Chlorobaculum parvum NCIB 8327: one gene and its partner. Each later gene encodes a partner of the first gene's protein in a complex. Links are inferred from orthologs where the notes say so. Each region holds a gene or a part of one and is shown on either strand. Other genes may lie near its edges.

Region 1 (5,274 bases):
CGAGCCGTCATCGGCAAACACGATATCGACCATCACGGCATCCTTGATGAAGCGTGATGCAGAACCGATGGCCACTTCCGGCACGTTGATCTGGTCGAAGGTTTCGGTATCCATCATGACATAATCTTCACCGTCTCGATAGAGGTACTGGTATTTCTTTCTCTCGGTGACGATGACATCGACCTGCTCGGTGGCGCTGAAGCGGTACTCGACGTTGCGGCCGGTCTTGAGGTTTTTCATGCTGGCCTGATAGAAGGCGCGAAGGTTGCCTGGCGTGCGATGCACAAGGCTTTCGATGCTGTGGGGTTCACCCTTCCAGCGGATGATGGCCCCTTTTGAGACGTTGCTTATTGAAACCATGACGTGATTAGGTGAAACAGGCGATTTCTGAGCGGTGCCTGCAAAACAATGGTTAAAAGAAAAAAGAAAATGAATATAACACCGCAGGCGTTCAATACCAATGACGAGTCGAAACCCGCCCTGAACAAGCGTAAAAACAAATTGGATGTTTGTTTGTCAGTCTGTAAATTGATCTTATAGTAGTAATTGGAAAGAGATAAGCTATTTTTCCTCCAACGTAAATCGCACACTTCTTATGTCGAAAGCCGAGTTAGTAGAACAAATTGCCGCAGAGACCGGCATGACCAAAGCGGAAGCCGAAAGAGCGGTGAACGCCTTCATCAACGTTGTGACCTCTACCCTGAAAGGTGGAGATGATGTAACTCTGGTTGGCTTTGGAACCTTTACGACCGGAGATCGCGCCGAACGTCAGGGGCGCAATCCTCAGACTGGTGAAACCATTACCATTGCCGCTAAGAAAGTTGTCAAGTTCAAACCGGGCAAGGCACTTAAAGACGAGATTGGCTGTTAACCCTCTACCGAAAAAGAAGTTATCATCGATCGAATGTTAAGAGTCCATCATATGCTTGCGCAGTGATGGACTTTTTTTATCAGGAGTACGCACGTTATGGCTGCCAAAGTTGTCCTTGATTTTGAAAAACCCCTCTATGAGCTTGAAGAGAAGCTCAGCGAAATGAGGGTGTATCTGAAAAGCGGAGAGTTTGATGCCCGTACGGAAAGCCGCGAAGGGCTGAGAGGCGAGATCGAAGCCCTCGAAGCCAAGGTTGAGTCACTTCGCAAAACGATCTACAAAAACCTGACCCGGTGGCAGAAGGTGCAGCTGGCCCGTCATCCGGAACGCCCCTACACGCTCGACTACATCTACATGATGACGAAAGATTTCGTCGAGTTGTCGGGCGACCGTCAATTTGGAGATGACAAGGCGATCATCGGCGGCCTGGCTCGTCTTGAAGACAAGGATTCCGGTTTTTCGCAAAGCGTCATGGTCATCGGCCACCAGAAAGGGCGCGATACCAAATCGAACCTTTACCGGAACTTCGGTATGGCGCAGCCTGAAGGTTACCGAAAAGCGCTTCGCCTTATGAAAATGGCCGAGAAGTTCGGCAAGCCGGTTATCACCCTGATCGACACTCCCGGAGCGTTTCCGGGCATCGAGGCTGAAGAGCGCGGACAGGCCGAAGCGATTGCGCGCAACCTGTACGAAATGGCCGGGCTGAAAGTGCCGGTTATCTGTGTCATTATCGGCGAAGGCGCCAGCGGTGGAGCGATCGGCATCGGCGTCGGCGACCGAATTCTGATGGCCGAAAACTCCTGGTACTCGGTCATTTCGCCGGAAAGCTGTTCGTCGATCCTCTGGCGGAGCTGGAACTACAAGGAGCAGGCTGCCGAAGCGCTTAAACTCACGGCTGACGATTTGCTTGCCCAGGGAATCATCGACCGCATCGTGCCCGAGCCGCTCGGTGGCGCGCACCAGAAGCCGGAAGTGATGGCTTCGACCCTCAAGTCGATGCTGATCGAGGAGTTGCAGGGGCTGTTGAGCAAAGATGCCTCAACTTTGGTGGATGAGCGCATCGCGAAGTTCTCTTCGATGGGAGTATGGAACGAGGCAGAAGCCTGAGTGATCGTTGACATTTTTCGAGCAGGCGCGGAGTTTTCTCCGACGCCTGCTTTTTTATTGAAGACATAGCATGTCAGACTTGTAACAAAAAAACCGGCTCGAAGCCGGTTTTTTGTTGGTGTACAGCTGTGTACAGCTTACTTGATCGTCCAGGTGCTTTTTCCGGCAAGCAGCTCGTCGAGCGTGCCTTCGCCATTCTCCTGGGCTTTTGCGACCTGTGCGTCCAGAGCCTCTTCATAGGTGAAGCGATCCTCGACGTAGAAAATGCCGAAAGGTCTCGGGAGCACCTCTTCGGAGGCGTTCGGATCGTCGAAGAAGCGAGAAAGGAGGTTCGCCTTGTTGAAGTCGTTTTCGTCGTGAATCCAGAGATCATCCTTCGAAACCGACGAGTCGTTCAGATCGACCACCTTCGGGGTGAATCCGTCGAGGCGGATGCCCTTCTGGTCGTCCTTGCCGAAAACCAGCGGTTTGCCGTGCTCGACGTAGAGGGTCGTGTCGGCTTTGCGCTCGCGGTCGGTGAACGGGGCGAAGCAGCCGTCGTTGAAGATCGGGCAGTTCTGGTAGATCTCAATGAGCGCCGTGCCCTTGTGCTCGGCACCACGCTTGAAGACCTCGCGGATGAACTTGCCGTCGCGATCCATGACCCTTGCGACGAAGGTGCCGCCCGAGCCGAGCGTGAGGGCGATGGTGTTCATCGGATAATCGATGACGCCCTGTGGCGAGGTGACCGTCCTCTGACCGAGTTTCGAGGTCGGGGAGTACTGGCCTTTCGTGAGACCGTAGATCTCGTTATTCAGAAGGATGATGTTGATGTCGGGATTCCTTCTGATCGTGTGGATGTAGTGGTTGCCACCGATCGAGAGAGCGTCGCCGTCACCGGTCGCAACCCAAACGCTGAGATTCGGGTTGGCCGCTTTCAGTCCGCTGGCCACCGGAAGGGCGCGGCCATGGATGCCGTGCAGGCCATAGGTGTTGACGTAGTAGGGAAGACGCGACGAACAGCCAATGCCCGAGATCACCGCAACCTCTTCGGTCTTGAGCCCGAGTTCGGCCATGGCGCTTTTCAGCTGCTGGAGGACGGCGTGGTCACCGCAGCCGGCACACCACTTGGGTTCCTGGTTCGACGTGAAATCCTTCGCCGTCAGTTGGGTATGGGTTTCGGTCATGATTTAGAGCTCCTTTACGATATCGGTGATTTTTGCTTCGAGTTCCATCTCGTTGAACGGCAGGCCTTCGACCTTGGTATAGCTGACCGGTTCGATAAGGAAGCGGTCCCTGATGATGTGCACCAGCTGGCCGTTGTTGTTCTCCGGGATGAGCACTTTTTTGAATTTGCCGAAAAGCTCACCGAGGTTCTTCGGGAATGGGTTGAGGTAACGCAGATGTGCGTGCGAGACGCTGAGGCCCGCTTCAATACCGCGCTCCACAGCAATCTTGATCGCGCCGTAGGTCGAACCCCAGCCGAGCACGAGCAGGTCGCCTGATTCGGGGCCGTTGTCGATGGTCTGGTCGGGCACGATATCGACGACGCGCTCTACCTTTTCGGCACGGAGCTTCGTCATCAGAGCATGGTTTGCCGGGTCGTGCGAAACATTGCCGGTCTGATCCCACTTCTCCAGACCGCCGATGCGGTGTTCGAGGCCCTTGGTTCCGGGGATAGCCCACGCCCTTACGCCGCGCTCGTCACGCTTGTAGGGCAGGTAAGGTTCGTCATCGGCTTTGCGCTCTTTGGCGAAGACCGGCGTGATCTTTGCCAGCGAATCGCCGGAGGGGATCAGCATCGGTTCGGAGCTGAAGGCAAGGTAACCGTCGGTCAGGCAGATCACCGGGGTCATGTATTCGACGGCAATCTTGGCAGCCTCGTAAGCTGCGTAGAAGCAGTCGACCGGCGAGTAGGCCGCGATGACCGGCACCGGGGCGTCGCCGTGGCGACCGAACATCGAGATGTAAAGGTCGGACTGCTCGGGCTTGGTCGGCAGGCCGGTCGACGGGCCGCCGCGCTGCACGTTGACCACCACGAGCGGAATTTCGAGAATCATCGCAAGGCCGAGGGCTTCGCTCTTGAGCGCAAGGCCGGGGCCTGAGGTGCTCGTTGCAGCCAGGGAACCGCCGTAGGCAGCGCCGATGCTGGTCAGCACGCCGGCGATTTCGTCTTCAGCCTGGAAGGTTTTGACGCCCCACTTCTTGAGGTTGGCGAGGGTCTGCAGAATTTCGGTGGCCGGAGTGATCGGGTAAGAGCCGAGGAACAGCTTCAGGTCAGCCTTTTTAGCTGCGGCAGCCAGACCGATAGCGGAGGCTTCGTTGCCGGTCACGCGGCGATAGGTGCCGGGAGTCTTGCCAGCCGGAGCAACGCTGAAGCGCCCGAAGTCGGAGAACATGGTCGTGGTCTCGCCGAAGTTGTAACCGGCCTTTACCGCCTTGATATTGGCCTCAGCTATGTCCATCTTGTTCTTGAACTTCGACTTCAGCATATCGACGGTGGTGTCGATCGGCAGACTGTAGAGCCAGTAGAGCACGCCGAGCACGAACATGTTCTTGCAACGGTCGATGTTCTTGACGCTCAGGCCGGTGTCGGCCAGGGCTGTGCGGGTAAGAGAGATGACCGGAATGTCGAAGACACGGTAATCGTCAAGGCTGCCATTGGTCAGCGGGTTGTTCTCTTCGCCATAGCCGGAGAGGCGCAGGTTCTTGGCGTCGAAGCCGTCGCTGTCAGCAATGATGATGCCGCCGTGGTGCAGGTTATGCAGGTTGGCTTTCAGGGCCGCCGCGTTCATGGCGATCATGACGTCGAACTTCGCACCGGGGGTGTAAATTGCCTTGCTGCCGAACTGCATCTGGAAGCCCGAAACGCCGGAGATGGTGCCGGCAGGAGCGCGGATCTCCGAAGGAAAGTTGGGAAAGGTGTTCAGGTCCGAGCCATAAACGGCCACCGTGTTGGCGAACTGGGTGCCAGTAAGCTGCATGCCGTCGCCGGAGTCACCGGCAAAAAGCACAGACACGCTGGTTTTCGATGTTACCATGTCGTTATTGTTTAAGATTGCAGTGTCACCTCTGTTACCTTTCTTCCTGTTTTCCAGGAAAAAGTCTGTTGACGACAAAAACAACTCCAAAGCATGACCAGATCATGGCATGAAGTCGATGTCGTGGCTGTATGGAGAAAATCTCACTAACGGAGGGTTCGGGCAGACAATGCTCAGCCCGAGGCAAATTTTTGCCAATTGTTAAATATAAAGTCCTTGAAGGCTTGATGCAAGAGGATGGGGGCGCTATTGCTCTTTTTTCTTCTCGACCACCAT
Region 2 (4,260 bases), 1.6 Mb from region 1 along the record:
TTAGCCATATGCTTCAAACTTTTTTTGCGGAAACCGGCGATAAGGCCCCCGTGTGTTACAGCTTCGCAGAAATCCTTGCCAGATCGTAACGAAGCCCTGCAAAAGATCACCTAAAATACAGAGACGAAACAAGAATTCCTGAAATCCGGTTCCGCTTTCCTTAAATTAATAAAACAGCACCTCCGTCGCCTCTCCGACTTTTGGTATATTGAACGCTTCATACCACCACTCAAGACCGCCAAATAGCCATGCAGGTACGCCTCATTTCCGTCACCAATCCGCTCATCGAAATCGACGACCGCCAGCTTACCCCCGAAGGCCTTATGGCCTACTGCGCGAGGGTTTCGAGCCCGCATCAGGAGACGCCGGACTACGAGAAGCTGCTCTCCTACTGCATTGACAAGAAGCACTGGAGCGTGTTCGAGATGGTTGACATGACCGTCGAAATCACCACCTCCCGTGCCATCTCCCCGCAGATTCTCCGGCACCGGAGCTTCTGCTTCCAGGAGTTCTCGCAGCGCTATGCCAAAGCGCAGACGACCGAAAAGTACCAGCCGAGGCGGCAGGATACGAAGAACCGGCAGAACTCGCTGGACGATCTCGACGAAGCAACCGTGGCATGGTTCGACGAAGCGCAGGAGAAGATTGCGAAGCTCGCATTCGACAGCTACGAAGAGGCGCTGGAGAAGGGCATTGCCAAGGAGAGCGCCCGCGTGCTGCTGCCGCTCGGCACGCAGACCCGGCTCTACATGAAAGGTTCCGTGCGAAGCTGGATTCACTACCTCGACGTCCGCACCGACCCGACCACCCAGAAAGAGCACCGCGACATCGCCGAAGCCATCAAATCGATTTTCATGGAACAGTTCCCGGTCATCAGCAAGGCAATGGGCTGGAAAACAGTTGAGAGTTGATAATGGATAGTTGACAATAGCAAGGACATCCCGACAAGTCGGGATGCCCTGAACATACCCGAGTATCATACATTTTCACTGTCCACTCAGTCCATTTCCCTCCTCAGCCCACAAAAAAAAGGGCGGTTCACAAACCGCCCTTGAAGAACACTATCCGATACCACTCCGTTTACCCCCGCAGGTGCTTGAACAGCTTGATGAGCTGCAAGCGCAAGTCCTTGCGGTGAACGATCATATCGACGAAACCGTGCTCCTTGAGAAACTCGGCGCGCTGGAAGCCTTCGGGCAGGTCGCGCTTGATGGTATCGCGGATAACTCGCGGGCCGGCAAAGCCGATGAGCGCTTTCGGCTCGCTGATGTTCAGATCGCCAAGCATGGCATACGAAGCGCTGATGCCGCCCATCGTCGGATCGGTCATGAGCGAGATGAATGGAATGTTCCGTTCACCGAGTCGCGTCAGACGGGCTGAGGTCTTGGCCATCTGCATGAGGCTGAACGCGCCCTCCATCATGCGTGCGCCGCCGGATTGAGAAATCAATATGAGCGGTGCGTTCAATTCGACGCTCTTGTCAGCCGCCCGCGAAATCTTTTCACCTACCACCGAGCCCATCGAGCCGCCGATGAAACCGAAATCCATCGCGGAAATAACCGCAGCGGAACCACCCATCGAACCGGTAGCGTTCCGGCACGCTTCGCTCTTTCCCGATTTCTGCATCGTGTCGCGCACGCGATCGGGATACTTTTTCGTATCGACAAAGGTAAGCGGATCGGCAGCTCTGAGCTGGCCGTCGAATTCATCCCACGCCCCATCGTCGAACAGGAACGAGAAGTAGAGATCAGGACTGATTCGGAAGTGATGACCACACTCCGGGCAGGTGTAGAGGTGATCTTCGAGCTGTTTTTTGTGCAACGCAGCGCCGCATTCGTCGCATTTGGACCACAACCCTTCAGGGGTGTCGCGCTTGTCCGTTGTCTTGATGGAGGGTATCCCCCGTTTGAACCAGACCATTTTTATTATTACCACTAAAGAGTTTACTTTGGAATTCAAGATATAAACTCGCCACGACATCTCAAAAACAGGCTGCTGCCGGAGTCTCCTGTGAACTGCAATCATCAACAGCACAAGCGCTTGAGCAGACGCCCGATTTTCATTGGGCTGGCCCTGCTGCTGTCGATCGTGCTCGAGCTCATCCCGGCCGGACGCGCCAGCGCCGAGCCTGTGACCGTCTGGCCCGACACGCTTGCCACGCCCTGCCAGCGTTACGAAATATTACCAGCCATGCGCCCCCTGCGCAAAACCGTCGGACTCGCGCTCTCGGGTGGAGGAGCCAACGGCATTGCCCAGATCGGCGTGCTCAAAGCATTGGAAGAGGCGCAGGTGCCCATCGACCGCATCGCCGGCACCAGCATGGGTGCGCTGGTCGGTGGACTGTACAGTTCAGGCTACTCAGCCGCAGAGCTCGATTCGCTCGCCCACGCCCTGCCCTGGGAAAAACTGACGTCGCTCAATAGCGAAACGCCCAGAACCAACAGCTATCTGGAACAGAAAGCGATCCGTGACCGGGCCTCCATCGCCATCCGTTTTGAAAAATTCAAGCTCGTCGTGCCCAAATCGCTGAGCGCGGCCCAAACCTTCACCCGAACCATCGACCTGCTGGTGCTCAACGCACCGTACCACACCGGCAGCTCATTTTCCGATCTGCCGGTTTCGTTCAGAGCGGTCACGACTGATCTGCTCTCCGGCCGCCGGGTCACGCTCACCTCAGGGCCACTCTCGGAAGCGATGCGGGCCAGCAGCACGGTGCCGATCCTTAACCAGCCCATCGAGCGGGGCGGCCGGAGACTTGCCGACGGCGGTCTGGTGGCCAACCTGCCCATTGATGAGCTTGAAAACGCCGGGGCAGACTACAAGGTCGCCGTGGACACGCACGGCAGGATGTACACTGACAGCAGCGAACTCGACGTTCCCTGGAAGGCCGCCGACCAGGCCATGACCATTCTGACCCAGGTGCAGTACCCCCAGCAGCTCGAACAGGCCGACCTGGTCATCGCGCCCGACCTCGAAAACCACAAGGCGACCGATTTCTCAGACATCCCGGAACTGATCGACGCCGGCTACGCCAAAGGCCGCCTGCTCGCCCCCGTCATCAAACGGAGCATCCAGGTCGAGCCGAAGCACGACATCGCACTCTCCGGCTATCGCAAAACCATCGAAGGCATCCCGGCGACGGCAGCCTATCTCGAACAGGCCAGAACGGCCAACGCCATCGTACGCAGCGGAACCCACGCGAAAAAAATCCTGCAAGAACTTCTGGAAACCGGTCTGTTCAGCCGTGCCTGGACCAGAATCGATAAAAAAGCCGGAACCGCCGCTTTCGTACTTGAACCACTCCCCCGGCTTGAGCGGGTCGAACTCACCGGCGGCCCTTCGAATGCTGTTTCACAAAAAAAGATCGACCAGGCCTTCGAGCCAATCCTCGACCGGCTCTACACCAACGCCGTGGCGACCAGCGCACTTGAAAAGCTGATCCGCCTCTACCGGCAGCAAGGCTACAGCCTCGTCCAGATCGAGAACTGCTCGGTGAACGGCACAACTCTTGCCGTACAACTCTCATCCGGTAAAATCGAACAGGTTGAGGTCGAGCAGGACAAACATATCACCAAGCCGTTGCCCATCAAGCGCGAGATTGCAATCGATACCGACAGAGCCTTCCGCTACGCCGATGCTGAAAAGACGATCGACAATCTCTATGGTACCGGGGTCTTCAACAGGGTCTCCCTCGGCACCGAAACCCCGCAATCGCAAGGCTCGCCCTTCAGCAACACCCTCATGGTGCGGCTGGATGAAAAACCGGCCAATGTGCTTCGTATCGGCGTTCGTTACGACGAAACCTCCAACGCGCAGCTCCTGCTCGATTTCAGGAACGAAAATGTGCACGGGACAGGCAACTCCCTTGGCGCCTGGACCAAAATCGGACAGAAAAACAACCGCCTGAACCTCGAATACAACCAGCCGCGGATCGGCCATACGCCGCTGACCATGTTCACCAGGCTCTTTTTCGACCAGCGGGACATCGACACGCGCCAGCTGGCCTTTACCGAACAGCAGGGCTTGCAGGCAACCGGAGAGCCCCGTCAGCTTGGCATCCAGCGCTATGGCCTGACCGCCGCATTCGGCACGAGAGTCAGCAAAAACGGGCGCCTGACGGCCAACGTCACGCTCCAGAATGCGCAGTCGTATCTCAGGGACAATCTTTCGCAGTCTTATGAAACCGGCAATCTCAACCTGCTCTCGTTCGGCGGCCAGTTCACCTTCGACAATCGCGACAGTTCGTTCCTGCCTTCCGAG

The links. The genes of interacting proteins can lie anywhere in the genome.
Region 2: the proteins of CPAR_RS09515 (region 1) and accD are in contact, whole or in part, in a solved structure (PDB 8UXZ), measured with the Escherichia coli proteins. The link is inferred for Chlorobaculum parvum NCIB 8327 from one-to-one orthologs.

The regions. Positions count from the first base shown.
Region 1 is NC_011027.1:2,063,392-2,068,665, reverse strand. Bases 1-2,972 are described here. They hold CPAR_RS09515 (acetyl-CoA carboxylase carboxyltransferase subunit alpha), read left to right. Parts: upstream 1-967; coding sequence 968-1,978; downstream 1,979-2,972. Other genes in these bases: CPAR_RS09510 (2-oxoacid:ferredoxin oxidoreductase subunit beta), read right to left, coding at 2,116-2,972; CPAR_RS09520 (HU family DNA-binding protein), read left to right, coding at 596-871; efp (elongation factor P), read right to left, coding at 1-360. Also shown: more of CPAR_RS09510, read right to left, coding at 2,973-3,144; CPAR_RS09505 (2-oxoacid:acceptor oxidoreductase subunit alpha), read right to left, coding at 3,148-4,998; CPAR_RS09500 (hypothetical protein), read right to left, coding at 5,245-5,274. UniProt on the Escherichia coli protein: Component of the acetyl coenzyme A carboxylase (ACC) complex. First, biotin carboxylase catalyzes the carboxylation of biotin on its carrier protein (BCCP) and then the CO(2) group is transferred by the carboxyltransferase to acetyl-CoA to form malonyl-CoA.
Region 2 is NC_011027.1:428,995-433,254, reverse strand. Bases 1-2,874 are described here. They hold accD (acetyl-CoA carboxylase, carboxyltransferase subunit beta), read right to left. Parts: upstream 1,921-2,874; coding sequence 1,081-1,920; downstream 1-1,080. Other genes in these bases: CPAR_RS02075 (BamA/TamA family outer membrane protein), read left to right, coding at 2,191-2,874; thyX (FAD-dependent thymidylate synthase), read left to right, coding at 249-911; clpP (ATP-dependent Clp endopeptidase proteolytic subunit ClpP), read right to left, coding at 1-8. In the rest of the region: more of CPAR_RS02075, read left to right, coding at 2,875-4,260.